2 regions of the Salinivibrio sp. PR5 genome follow, and region 2 is predicted to be linked to the other one. Evidence: predicted binding sites of a transcription regulator. Region 2 holds the regulator's gene; the other holds the start of a gene.

Region 1 (6,811 bases), on a different contig from region 2:
CCTTTTGGGCTGAGTGTGCGGTAGAGCGTTTCTCGTGAAAGACCGGTTTGGGTTGCAATATCATATGTTTAGGTTTTTATGTGTTAGGGTGCGTAGTTAGATGCCTTTATTCGGTTTGCATTTTTACCTGATCTTTAGGAGAGCCTAGCGGTGATAAATTGGGACGATTTAAAGTACTTTCTGGCGCTTTACGAATCAGGCAAGGTCAGTGACGCAGCAGCGAGGTTAAATGTAAACCATGCGACGATTTCAAGGCGTATTAATCGGCTTGAAGACGCGTTACGAATCAACCTTTTCGATCGTACTGGAGATGGATTTACGCCCTCAATAGAGGGCGAATTACTCTATGAGCGCTCTGTGATTGTGAGAGATGAGGTTGATGGATTATCGGAGTCAATTTCTCCAGACGCTCGTTTTAACCAGTCGGTGAAGATTTCGATGGTGCCATTTTTAGCTGAGAGCATGCTCGTTGAGCAACTAAAAAGTCTTCAATACCGTTTTCCAGAACTGAGAATAGAAGTAGATACATCGACTAGGAATCTGAATGTATCGAAGCAAGAGGTTGATATTGCGTTAAGAATGGGACTACCTAAGCAAGGAGAGTCCATATGTAAAAAAGTGGGAGAATGCTCCTTTCTGATTGCAGGAAACGCGTTTTGGATTGAGAGATTGAAAAACGGTGAGCCAGTGAATATTGTCACTTATACCTCTGAGCTGAGCCATTTAAGAGAGTGTCAATTTTTAATAGAAAAGCATGGCCTTAAGTCAATTCGATTCCAGGCTGATACTGTATCTCTACAGAAAAAGGCAGCAGAGCTTGGCTATGGTGTTGCGCTATTACCCGAAATAACACTTCGCTCCAGCCCTTTAGTGACTTTGGAGCCCGAACAACCCATAAAACGTGATATTTGGATGCTTTCCTCGAAAAGAACGCATGCCTCCACGTCAAAGAAAATTGTAATGGATTAAGTAGCGAAGATATGTCAAACCATGATTTAGCTGCTTTCCATACCCCTCGCTATATCAAAAATAGGTAAGTCAAAGACTAACGCTTCACTGATAAGCATTTTTGCACATCCCATGTGCATCAATAGCACTTAATCCGTTTCGGCAGGTGGATATAATTGGCTTAGTTTTCGAGGAGAAAGACGATGAATGAGATTAAAACACTCAGAGATATTGCCGGAGCGAGTAACTGTAAAGTCAATTGGGAAAGTGTAGCGGTTATTTTTATCGACTATCAGAATGAATATATACACGGTGCCTTGCCTTTAGGAAAATCCGGAGAAAAAGCATTGTTTAATGCCCAAAAAATCCTTGATAAAGCACGCCGCCTGTCTGTTCCGGTTTTTCATGTTTTACATAAAGGAAGTTCAAGCTCCCCCATCTTTAACTGTGATAGTGAGCTGTCTGATGTTGTCAGTTGTTTGACACCTATTTCCAGCGAGAAGGTGATACACAAGATGCTACCTAGCTCGTTTTATAATACAGAGCTTGAAAGTGCCTTGATACGAACCGGTTGTACTCAAATTTTGGTTGCAGGCTTTATGAGTCATATGTGCGTTATGGCAACGACGATTGGTGCTCTAGAACGAGGATATGAAGTGATCGTTTGTGAAGATGCCTGTGCGTCACGCTCATTGCCAGATCATCAAGGAAGCACTATTGATGAACGCTCTGTGCATGCAGTATCAATGGCAGCGTTGGGTGATCGCTACGCTTCTATTCAATCGACGCGCAGTATTATTACTTCATAGCAAAAAGCCCGCACTTTTCAGAGCGGGCTTGAGCATTTTAGTGTGGTGAACGGACTGTCTTACCAGCCTTTTACCACTGCGCCGTCAAAAACTTCCATTGCGGCGTTGTAAACCGCGTCGGTTTGGTAGGCTTTAACAAAGGTTTTCACGTTTTCAGCGTCTACGTTGTCTTTGCGCGCCACAATCAGGTTCACGTAAGGCGATTCTTTGTCTTCAACAAACAAACCGTCTTTGCTTGGGGTTAGGCCCACGCCCGCGGCAAAGGTGTTGTTGATGATCGCAATGTCCACATCTTCCAGTGAGCGAGGCAGTTGTGGGGTTTCTAGCTCGATGATTTCCACGTTTTTCGGGTTCTCAACGATATCCAGTTTGGTGGCGTTAATGCCAGAGCCTTCCTTAAGTTTGATAATGCCTTGCTGCTCCAGCAATACCAGCGAACGGCCAAGGTTCGATGGGTTGTTAGGCACGGCAATTTTGCCGCCTTCAGGCAAATCGGCCACGCTATCGAGTTTGTAAGAGTAGGCCGCAATCGGATACACAAAGGTGTTGCCTGCAATCGCAAACTCGTAGCCACGGTCTTTGATTTGTGCGTCGAGGTACGGTTTGTGCTGGAAGGCATTCACGTCCACAGACCCATCGGCGAGGGCGGCGTTAGGGGACACATAGTCGGTAAAGGTGATGAGCTTCACCTCAAGGCCGAGTTTTTTGGCTTCTTGAACTGCATATTCGGCCACTTGTGCTTCTTCACCGGCCATGACGCCAACGGTGATTTTGCTGTTGTCTTGCACGGAAGCTTCTTTTTCTCCACAGCCGGTAAGGGCAAGGGTTGAGGCCAGTCCAAGTGTGGCAAGCAGTGTTTTAATCGTGGTTTTCATTGTCTGTCTCCCTTTTAAAAAACGTATCCGTTTTGACGGTAGTCCCGCACCACTTGTGGCCGTGTGGCATCCCAAGTGGCTGGGACAAATGTTGTGTTTATGTGTTTGGGTGTTTAGCGGTGATTTGTGCGACGCACTAAGTAATCTCCGCATGATTGAATCGCTTGTACCAGCACGACCAGCATCACAACTGTGATCAGCATGACGGTGGTATCAAAGCGCTGATAACCGTAGCGAATGCCCACGTCCCCGAGGCCGCCACCGCCGACGGCACCCGCCATGGCTGAATAGCTCACCAAGGTGACTAAGGTGATGGTGGCACCATTGATGATCCCCGGTAGCGCTTCGGGCAGCAGCACTTTGTAAATGATTTGGGTTGGGGTTGCGCCCATCGCTTTTGCGGCTTCTTCCAACCCTGCGGGCAGTTCTAAAAGCGCCCCTTCAACCAAACGCGCAATAAATGGAATCGCGCCGACCGTAAGCGGCACAATGGCTGCCGCGGTGCCGATGGAGGTGCCCACCACAAAGCGAGTGAATGGGATGATTGCCACCAACAAAATAATAAACGGAATGGAACGGCCGATGTTAACGACGGCGCCCAAAATTTGATTAACCCGTGGCTGTGCTTTCAGTCCGCCTTTTTTGGTGATGTGCAGCAGCACGCCAAGTGGGATCCCGAATACAAAGCCAAGCAATCCGGAGACCAACACCATGTAAATGGTTTGGCCGGTGGCATCGGCCAGCAGTTCAATCAGTGCTTGGTTTTGTCCAATCCATTGGGTTAACGCATCAATCGACATAGCCAAGTACCTCCGTGGCGACATGGTGTTTGTTTAGGTAGTGAATCGCATCATCAACAGCACTTTTCGGGCCCATAATCTCCGCCAAGAGTAGACCAAATTTCACGCCGCCGGCGTAATCAATGTCAGAACTTAAGATGCTGATATCAATATTAAATAAGCGCGACATCTGGCTGATCAGTGGCTCGTCGACGGTGGCGCCTGTAAATTCTAGACGCACCAGCGGATAGCTGCCTTTAAAGTAGTCTTTTTGTAAGCGTTGGGCGTAGTCATGTGGCACCGACAAATCCAAGGTGGAGCGAATAAAGTTTTTCGCCAACTCGGATTTAGGATGAGCAAAAATATCGCCTACGGGGCCAGACTCAACCAGTTCGCCATCACCAATAATCGCCACATCGTGACAGATGCGCTTCACCACATCCATTTCGTGGGTGATCAGCAAAATGGTGAGGTTGAGCTTTTCATTAATGGTTTGCAGCAACGACAAAATTGATTGGGTGGTGGCCGGATCCAACGCGCTGGTTGCTTCATCACAGAGCAATACATTTGGGCTTGGTGCCAGCGCGCGAGCGATAGCGACACGCTGCTTTTGTCCACCACTGAGGCTAGCAGGATACACATCACGCTTATCGGCCAAGCCGACCAAATCGAGCAACTCGCTGACGCGCGTTTCAATCTCATCGCGGCGCGTACCACTGAGCTCCAGCGGCAGGGCGATATTGTCGAACACGGTGCGTGACGATAGCAGGTTAAAGTGTTGGAAGATCATGCCGATTTTACGGCGCGCTTGGGTTAACTCACGGTTGGGCAACGCAGTAAGGTTGACGCCGCCCACGGTCACTGAGCCGCTGGTTGGGCGCTCAAGCAGGTTAACCATCCGTATCAGCGTGCTTTTGCCCGCGCCAGAGGCGCCAATCACACCAAACACTTTTCCTTTCGGAATAAATAAATTGATGTCTTTAAGGGCATGAATTCGGCGCTCCCCGAGTTCGAATACCTTGTTGAGTTGTTTTATCTCAATCATCACATGTCCTTAGCGATAAATCTTATGACATCTCGCAGCTGTCCAGCGCCTTGCACCTTGGCTGTCGGGTCTCTCTGGTTATTGATGCTATGGGTTCGTTAAAAACAAGTCAATGGATATTTTTACTTCTAGACGTCCAAATGGCAATAAGTCTAACCGTCCGGTTATAAAGTGAGCGAAGGGCTTGATCTCTGCAGGCAAAGCGCGTTAACTGACAGCTTCCGTACCTAACTGTTAAGACTGTTGTTTTTATGTCTCCGCTTTTAATTGATACCACCATGCTGACGCTGTTCATCCCTACCTTTTTTTTCGTGTCGGTCACGCCCGGCATGTGCATGACATTATCGATGACCCTTGGCATGACAATTGGCGTTAAGCGTAGCTTACATATGATGTGGGGCGAGCTTATCGGCGTGGGGCTGGTAGCGATCGCCTCTGTCATTGGTGTGGCGACGGTGATGCTGAACTATCCCGCGGTGTTTCAGGTGTTTAAATATGTCGGTGGTGCCTACTTGGCGTATTTAGGTGTGCAAATGTGGCGCTCTCGCGGCAAGATGGCGATCCCAAATGAGGATGACGATACCGCCAATGAAGCCTCAGCATTGTCGTTGGCTGCGCAAGGCTTTGTGACCGCCATTGCCAACCCAAAAGGTTGGGCGTTTATGATCTCGCTGTTGCCGCCGTTTATTAACCCTGCGATGTCACTCCCCAGCCAGTTGAGCGTGCTGGTGTTGATCATCCTTTGCACGGAATTTAGTTGTTTAATGCTGTATGCCAGCGGTGGGCGTACCTTGCGTCAGTTTTTGCAGCAAAAGGGCAATGTGCAAATGCTGAACCGAATCGCCGGCACCCTGATGATCGGGGTCGGATTTTGGTTGGCGTTGGGGTGAATTAACTTTTAATAATTCTGCAAATAATTAGAATAACCACTTAAATTCATAGGCTTGGTCGATTATTGTGCAATTTAGTGGGGCTGAGACGCAGCTTGTTTATGATTTTCTCGATTTGTCCGAGGAAGAACAGGAAGTATGGTTAAGTCGGTTGAAAGTCACGTCTCCCTCTCAATACGCACAACTCTTGCCATTCTATCATTGCGATACACAGCCATTGCTGAGCCAAATTTGGTCAGATGGGGCTCAATCTTTCATCGCATCACAGCTGTTTGAACCGAATACTACGTTGGATAAATATCGTCTCGGTGAGGAGATTGGCCGCGGTGGAATGGGGGTTGTGTATCGCGCTTATCGCGATGATAGTACGTTTGAACAAGAACTTGCCATAAAGTGTATCCACCCCTCTTTGTACCCTATTATCGGTAGAAATTCTCTGTTCAAAGAAGCACAGATGTTGGCGCGTTTAAGTCACCCCTGTATCGCAAAGGTGTTTGATGGCGGGATCAGTGACGGGTGTGTTTATATTGTCATGGAGTATGTGGATGGATGCACGCTTGGAAAGCAGATAGCAACGCAGCCAACGTCGCAAAAGGCACGACTATCCTTGTTTGTGTCGATTTGCTCAGCGATTGAGCATGCGCATCGCCACCAAATGATTCATGGTGATATTAAGCCGGATAATATCCTGATTGATAGAGACGGACAGGCCAAAATTATCGACTTTAACCTCACACAAAAACTTGAATGCTATCCAAGCCCTGATAGTGATGATGGTGTGTTGGCCTACAGTGAGAGTTATGCAAGCCCTGAACAAAAACGTGGCGAATACCTTACCCAACAAACAGACGTATACGCATTAGGCAAATTGTTAGCATTTCTACTGACTGCGGACGGTAAAAAGCCCAATCAAGAGTTGGCATTGGTAATTACTAAAGCGACAGAAGAAGAGGCAGATAATCGCTACGTGACTGTCAACCAGCTTCGTAATGACGTTATTCATGTGATGAATAAAAAGCCGATTTCTGTTAAGCAAGATAATTGGCTCTATCGATTACGCTGTTTAGTACGACGACGGCCTATCCCTCTATTTTTATCGATCGTGTTGGTCGTGTCTGCGTTTGTGTTTAGCCTAGTGTTAGTGAAAAAAAATCAGCAGCTTTATTCTGAAAAACAGGCATCTGAAGAGCTGGTTATGCATCTGACACAGTTGATGTTTCATGGTAAAGAAACGTACGACCACCCGATTAGTTTTGAGGTGATGTTAGATCTTTCTCGTCGTCAAATTCTTGCAAATCCCCATGTCTCTGATGATGTTAAACAAAAATTAATTGTCGCTATGATGGTCCCTCATCCGAGTACTTCAAAAAATGAAAAATAAAATTACACTGTTTTTACTATCCTACATGAGTGTGATACTGCCAGCGCAAAGTGAGCCGCAATTAAGTGGCTATTTTATTGATGC
Region 2 (6,811 bases):
GATCAGTAAGTTATTCACTCCTCTGACCTGTCTAGGATGCGTCAATTTGCGAAGGTATTCTACCTAGGCTTGGCCCATATAAATACGAACAAGCTAACACTTATTGCAAAGAAATCGTGATCTACGTCGCTTTAATGCAAGGGAATGTTAAGAAAGGTCTTGCGGCTCAACATCTAATGACCATCTAACTTTGCGTGACAAGGGCAATTGTTGGATGACGGGCAAGGCAACGGTGAGCCATTGTTGCATCACTTTTCGTGACGGTGCTTGGATCAGCAGTTGCCAGCGATAACGCCCTGCGCGTCGCGCCATCGGCGCAGGCATCGGCCCCATAATGTGTACCTCATCATGTTGAATGGGTGAGGCGGCCAAGGTTTGTCGGACTTGCTGTAAAAATTGCTGCACGCTGTTGTCCTCATGCCCTTCGGCACGAAACAGGCTTAAAAAGGTGTAAGGGGGCAGCCACGCTTGGCGACGTTCTGCCAATGCAGAGTCAGCAAACGCCTGATAACCCTTGTGGATCAGCGCTTGAATGAGACTGTGCTCAGGGTGGTGGGTTTGCAAAATCACCGTACCGGGTTTGCTGGCGCGGCCAGCTCGTCCCGCGACTTGTACCATCAGTTGGGCGAGACGCTCTGGGGCACGGAAGTCATTACTGAACAAGGCGCCATCTACATCGACAAGCGCCACTAAGGTGACATTGGGAAAGTGGTGACCCTTCGCAAGCATTTGGGTGCCGAGTAAGATTTGGTACTCACCTTTTTCGATGCCAGCGAGATAGCTCTCTAAGCTGCCTTTGCGTCGGGTATTGTCGCGATCGATACGGACCGTATTGTAGTCGGGAAACAGTTCGCCCAGCTGGGCTTCGAGTTGCTCGGTCCCCACGCCCACACTGATCAGCTGTGTCGAACCACAATCCCCACATTGGGGCGGCACGCGTTTTTGATGCCCGCAATGGTGGCAGCGTAACTCTTGATGTTGTTGGTGGAGGGTGTAGTAGGCATCACAGCGTTGACAACTGGCGAGCCAGCCACATTCGTGACACATCATTGCAGGCGCATAACCACGGCGGTTTAAAAACAACATCACCTGAGTTCCCTGCTGAAGATGCTGACGCATTTCGGCAATTAAGGGCGCCGATAAGCCCGCCTCAAGATGGTGGCCTTTGATGTCGAGCACCCCTTGACGGGCGGTGACTGCATTGCCCGGACGTTGGGTTAAGCGTAAGTATTGGTATTTTCCCGTTTGTGCATTGTGTAGCGTTTCCAATGACGGTGTTGCCGAACCGAGCACCACAGGTATCTTTTCTTCATGACCGCGCATTACCGCCAGATCGCGTGCATGGTAGCGAAAGCTGTCTTGCTGCTTATATGAGGGGTCGTGCTCTTCATCAATAATGATGATGCCAAGCTTCGCCATCGGGGTGAAAAGTGCTGATCGTGTTCCAATCACAATTGCAGCTTGATTGTCGCGAGCCGCCAGCCACGCGTTCAGTCTCTCGGTATCATTAAGCCCCGAATGCATTACGGTAACCGGGACGTTAAAGCGGCGTTCGAATCGGCGGATGGTCTGCGGGGTGAGGCCAATTTCGGGCACCAATATTAACGCCTGCTCGCCACGAGATAATACCGGCTCTAAGACGTTTAAATACACTTCGGTTTTGCCCGAGCCGGTAATACCTTCCAAAAGCACACAGGCAAAGCCATCGCTGGCGTTGATGGTGGCAACGGCCATGGCTTGTTCATGGTTCAGTGAGGGCTTGTCTTCACTGATGGCAAAATGTCGTGCCCAAGCTTTGCCTTCAAGCGGTGGGGTGTAAGGCGCGATCCAGCCTTTGTCCACCAAGGTATTAATCACAGCGGGGGTAATGTCTTGCTCCACGAGGTCGGCATGCGGGGTAGGGCCGTGAGTGAGCAGGGTTAACACACGCGCTTGCTTTGGCGCGCGGGTAAGCCCGGTCACCGGTTGATTCTGTCCGGCTTCGGTCAATTGCCACCATTTTTGCTGCTTGAGCGCTGCGGGTCGACCTTTACGCAGTAGCGTCGGCATCACGGCGCCCATCGCATCGCCAAGTGGATGATGATAAAAGCGACTTGCCCACTGCAACAGATGATAGACGGCAGGAGTCCAAAGTGGCGCGTCATCCAATACCTCAGTGATCGCCTTGACTTGATGGGCGGCAACACTAGGTGTGGTGGTGATGGCAGTGACAATGCCGACCTTATGCTGGCGACCAAAAGGCACCTTCACACGTGCTCCCACCACAGGGACGTGTTCGGTGATCCGGTAATCAAAAGTTTTCGCCAGCGGGACCGGTAAGGCCACTTGTGCAAACTGTTCCATCACAACATCTTATCGGCTAACAAGACGCTCAGTGTAACGGCTTGACCCAGGTAGGCAAAGCCTTGTTGTTGGATACGAGGTGATGGGCGACTGCACAAAAAAGTTGCGAAATCGAGGTCGCTTGATTAGAATTGCGCGCCTTAGAAAATGTTTGTTAACGACGTGTGGTGCCCGGCTTAGGATCGGGAGAGCGACACGGCCTTCACTATGAGGTTATCCCTATGAAAGCTGGTATCCATCCAGAGTACAAAGCTGTCACTGCTAAGTGTTCTTGCGGTAACGAATTCGCGTTCAACACCACTCTTGGTAAAGACATCAACCTAGACGTGTGTGACAAATGTCACCCATTCTACACTGGTAAGCAACGTATCGTTGACACCGGTGGCCGTGTTGACCGCTTTAAGAAGCGTTTCGGTGCCCTTAGCAGCAAAAAATAAGCCGCTAATAGCCGAATGCGAAAAAGGGGTGCGAAAGCGCCCCTTTTTTGATCCCGTCGTCACCTTTTTAACGTCGAGAGGTCGGAGGTTAACGTTCGGGGCCGTTTTGGACTGGTGGACGTTTAGCCACTGCGTTAACATCTTCTATCTTGCTCGAATCTACCCTGTGGTTTGAGTATAGCGTTGCTGATATCAGCAGCCTTCCCAGCTGATATTGGTGCATCCCTTCACGATAATAACTAGGAACACTACATGTCGGACGATAAACGCCAGCAAGCGCTGGATTATCATGCATACCCTACTCCCGGAAAAATCTCTGTTGAATTGAGCAAGCCTGCTGACTCGGCGGCGGATCTGGCGTTGGCATACAGCCCAGGCGTTGCAGAGCCGGTCCGTGAAATCGCTCAGAACCCAGACGCTGTGTATCAATATACCGCAAAGGGCAACATGGTTGCGGTGATCTCAAACGGTACCGCCATTTTGGGATTGGGTAACTTAGGGCCAATGGCCTCAAAGCCCGTCATGGAAGGTAAAGCTTTATTGTTCAAGCGTTTTGCTGGCTTGGACTCGATCGACATTGAAGTCAAACACCGTACTATCGATGAATTCGTGGATACCGTTGCGAACATCGCGGATACCTTTGGCGGTATCAACCTTGAAGACATCAAAGCGCCGGATTGCTTTGAAATTGAAAAGCAGCTGATTGAACGTTGTGAAGTGCCTGTTTTTCACGATGATCAGCACGGTACCGCGATTGTTACCGCGGCGGGTATGCTGAATGCCCTTGAGCTGCAAGGCAAAGATATTCGTGAAGCCACCATTGTGTGCCTCGGTGCTGGTGCAGCGGCTGTTGCCTGCATGGAGCTATTGATCAAATGTGGCGCGCAACGCGAAAAAATCTACATGCTGGATCGCAAAGGCGTGATCCACACCCGTCGTGACGACATCAATAAGTACAAGCAATTGTTTGCCAACAATACCGACAAACGTACCCTCGAAGATGTGATTGAGGGCGCCGATTTGTTTGTGGGTGTGTCAGGGCCAGACTTGCTCTCGCCAGAGGCATTAAAACTGATGGCCGATAAGCCGGTTGTTTTTGCCTGCTCGAACCCAGACCCTGAAATTAATCCAGAGGTCGCGCATCAAGTCCGTGATGATTTGATCATGGGAACAGGGCGCTCGGATTATCCAAACCAAGTCAACAACGTACTCTGCTTCCCGTTTATTTTCCGTGGCGCGTTGGATGTGCGTGCCAGTGAAATTAATGATGCAATGAAACTGGCAGCCGTCGAGGCGATCCGTGGTTTGGCGAAAGAGCCTGTCCCACAGTCGGTATTGGACGCGGCAGGTGTTGATGCGCTGCATTTTGGCCCGGATTACATTATTCCTAAGCCAATGGATGCACGCTTATTGCCACGCGTGGCTCGCGCGGTGGCACTTGCAGCGGTTGAAACTGGCGTCGCCCGTATCGAGATGCCAGACAACTATATGCTCGACAAGGCGTAATATGCTCGACAAGGCATAATGCATGAGCGTTAGGAAAATCGCAGTGCCATAAAGCCTGAGAAGGCTGTACCGAGCACCTATGATGACAGAAAACCCGCCAATCGGCGGGTTTTTTTAGTATTCGCTATCGTCGAACTCGATACCTAGTTCTTTCATGATCTGACGCGCTTCAGCAGGAATGCTGTCAGGCTTGTCTTTGCGAATATCGTCATCGGTTGGCAATGGCTGGCCGGTATAAGCATGCAAAAATGCTTCACACAGCAGCTCACTGTTGGTCGCGTGACGCAGGTTATTAACCTGACGGCGTGTCCGCTCGTCAGTGAGAATTTTTAAAACTTTAAGTGGGATAGAAACGGTGATTTTTTTCACCTGCTCCTTTTTCTTACCATGCTCGGCATACGGATTAATGTAATCGCCGTTCCACTGCGCCATGTCTCACCTATCTTGATTATTGAATACCCAGAATGATGCTGCGGAGATTCTAGCTATATTAACCGCCACATGCAAAGCTGTATAGACGTCTAGAAGTGTTGACGTCTCAAAAAGTGCAGGGTAAGGTGAGGATAACAACGCTGGCTCGCGCACCACATCGCAAGGATGAACCATGACCCGAAAAAAAACTGACACCATCGCTGTAAGAACTGGCATTGGCACCGACACGCAACATCATGCGGTGGTTCCCCCTTTATATCTCTCGACCAATTATCGCTTTCCTGCGTTTGGGGATGTGCCCACCTATGACTATGCACGCGGAGGGAATCCGACCCGCGCCCAGCTAGAGCAAGCATTGACTGACTTAGAAGGCGGCGCAGGTGCGGTGGTAACCAACTGCGGGATGGCCGCGATTAATTTGGTGTTATCGCTATTGAATGCGGGTGACAAAATTGTGGCCCCACATGACTGTTATGGTGGCACGTACCGCTTGCTTGAGTCCCGAGCCAAGCAGGGAATTTGGCAGGTTAAATTTGTCGATCAATCCGACCCAGACGCCTTGGCGAGCGCCTTGGCAGAATCGCCAAAGTTGGTACTGGTGGAAACCCCATCGAACCCCTTGCTGCGCGTGGTCGATATTGCTGATATTTGCCAGCAAGCGCATCAAGTCGGCGCTTGGGTGGTGGTCGACAACACTTTTTTATCTCCCGCTTTACAGCAACCTCTTGCGCTAGGGGCCGACATGGTGGTGCATTCGACCACCAAATTTATTAATGGCCATTCTGATATTGTCGGTGGCGCGGTGATCGCAGCAACCAGTGAGCTTGCCGAAACCTTAGCGTGGTGGGGCAACTGTATAGGCGCCACGGGCAACGCGTTTGACAGTTATATGACATTGCGAGGGTTGCGTACCTTAGGCGCACGGGTTAAACAACACCAGCAAAACACGCAAGCGGTACTCGCCTATCTGCAAACGGTTCCTGCTGTGCGCCAACTCTATTATCCGGGACTCGCTACCCATCCGGGTCACGAAATTGCTGCCCGTCAGCAATCAGGCTTTGGTAGTATGCTGAGCTTGGAATTGGATACCGACAGTGACGGGGTGGCGCGTTTTATCGCAGGCCTTTCGCTATTTGCTTTAGCAGAGTCGTTAGGCGGTGTAGAAAGCTTGGTCACACACCCAGGCTCCATGACACATCGGGCGATGAGTGATGTGGCGCAAGCGGAAGCGGGTATCGCACCGACTTTGCTGCGCTTTTCAATCGGACTGGAAGATGCGGATGATCTCATCGCGGATTTGGCCCACGCTTTTGCGGCATTAGCCGCGTAACCTGAACAACGTTACGGCGCTGTTCCTTGCTTTACCCTGATATTTGGTTAGACAAAGAGAGACCTTGTCATGCATGCGCAATCGACGGAGACGTCCCCTGAATCACAACGACAACTTCATAAATTTGGCGGCAGCAGCTTGGCGTCGCCCGCCTGCTATCGTCGGGTTGTCGATGTATTGACCGCCCACGCGGGCCGCCAAGATTTGATTGTGGTCTCCGCGGCAGGCAAAACCACTAACCAATTGATTGCCTATTTGGCTCAGCTCAACAAAGACGGTCGCCTCGCCCATGAAACGCTACAGACCTTGCGCGGCTTTCAGCAAGATTTAATTGAAAATCTGATTGATGGTGAAGATAAGCAGCGCCTTGTCGATGCCTTGTATACAGACATCGCCACGATTGCGACCTTGGGTGAGGGCGCGCTGACTGACGCAGATAAGGCGCGTATTCAAGGGTTTGGCGAGGTATGGTCGGCACGCTTACTGGCGAGCTTGCTTAGCCAGCACCAGCAACCGGCTGTGATGTTGGACTCACGTCTGTGTCTACGTGCAGAGCGAGCAGCGCAGCCAGAAGTTGATCGGGGAGCGTCTTGGCCATTGCTGAACAACCAGTTATCCCAATATGCCCACACCCAAGTGGTGATCACGGGCTTTATGGCACAAAACCAAGCGGGAGAAACCGTGCTGCTTGGCCGCAATGGGTCCGATTACTCGGCAACCATTTTAGGCGCACTGGCTGGGGTGAGTCGGGTGACGATTTGGA

Evidence for each region. Region 2 encodes MetJ, which represses methionine synthesis genes. Its sites were predicted from a motif close to TTAGACNTNTANANGTCTAA; they were not measured.
Region 1: the regulator MetJ is predicted to act here: its motif matches at 4,577-4,596, upstream of metN (methionine ABC transporter ATP-binding protein MetN).

The regions. Positions count from the first base shown of each region.
Region 1 is NZ_MUFK01000058.1:1,248-8,058, reverse strand. It holds gene BZG82_RS16690 (helix-turn-helix domain-containing transcriptional regulator) at 1-59, opposite strand, end outside; gene BZG82_RS14935 (LysR family transcriptional regulator) at 151-969, shown strand; gene BZG82_RS14930 (isochorismatase family cysteine hydrolase) at 1,152-1,757, shown strand; gene metQ (methionine ABC transporter substrate-binding lipoprotein MetQ) at 1,817-2,632, opposite strand; gene BZG82_RS14920 (methionine ABC transporter permease) at 2,746-3,432, opposite strand; gene metN (methionine ABC transporter ATP-binding protein MetN) at 3,422-4,456, opposite strand; gene BZG82_RS14910 (LysE family translocator) at 4,708-5,346, shown strand; gene BZG82_RS14905 (serine/threonine protein kinase) at 5,414-6,727, shown strand; partial or broken gene BZG82_RS14900 (NUMOD1 domain-containing DNA-binding protein) at 6,717-6,811, shown strand, end outside.
Region 2 is NZ_MUFK01000005.1:123,165-129,975, reverse strand. It holds gene cytR (DNA-binding transcriptional regulator CytR) at 1-1, opposite strand, end outside; gene priA (primosomal protein N') at 148-2,346, opposite strand; gene rpmE (50S ribosomal protein L31) at 2,565-2,780, shown strand; gene BZG82_RS03750 (malic enzyme-like NAD(P)-binding protein) at 3,033-4,286, shown strand; gene metJ (met regulon transcriptional regulator MetJ) at 4,401-4,718, opposite strand; gene metB (cystathionine gamma-synthase) at 4,891-6,048, shown strand; gene BZG82_RS03735 (bifunctional aspartate kinase/homoserine dehydrogenase II) at 6,118-6,811, shown strand, end outside.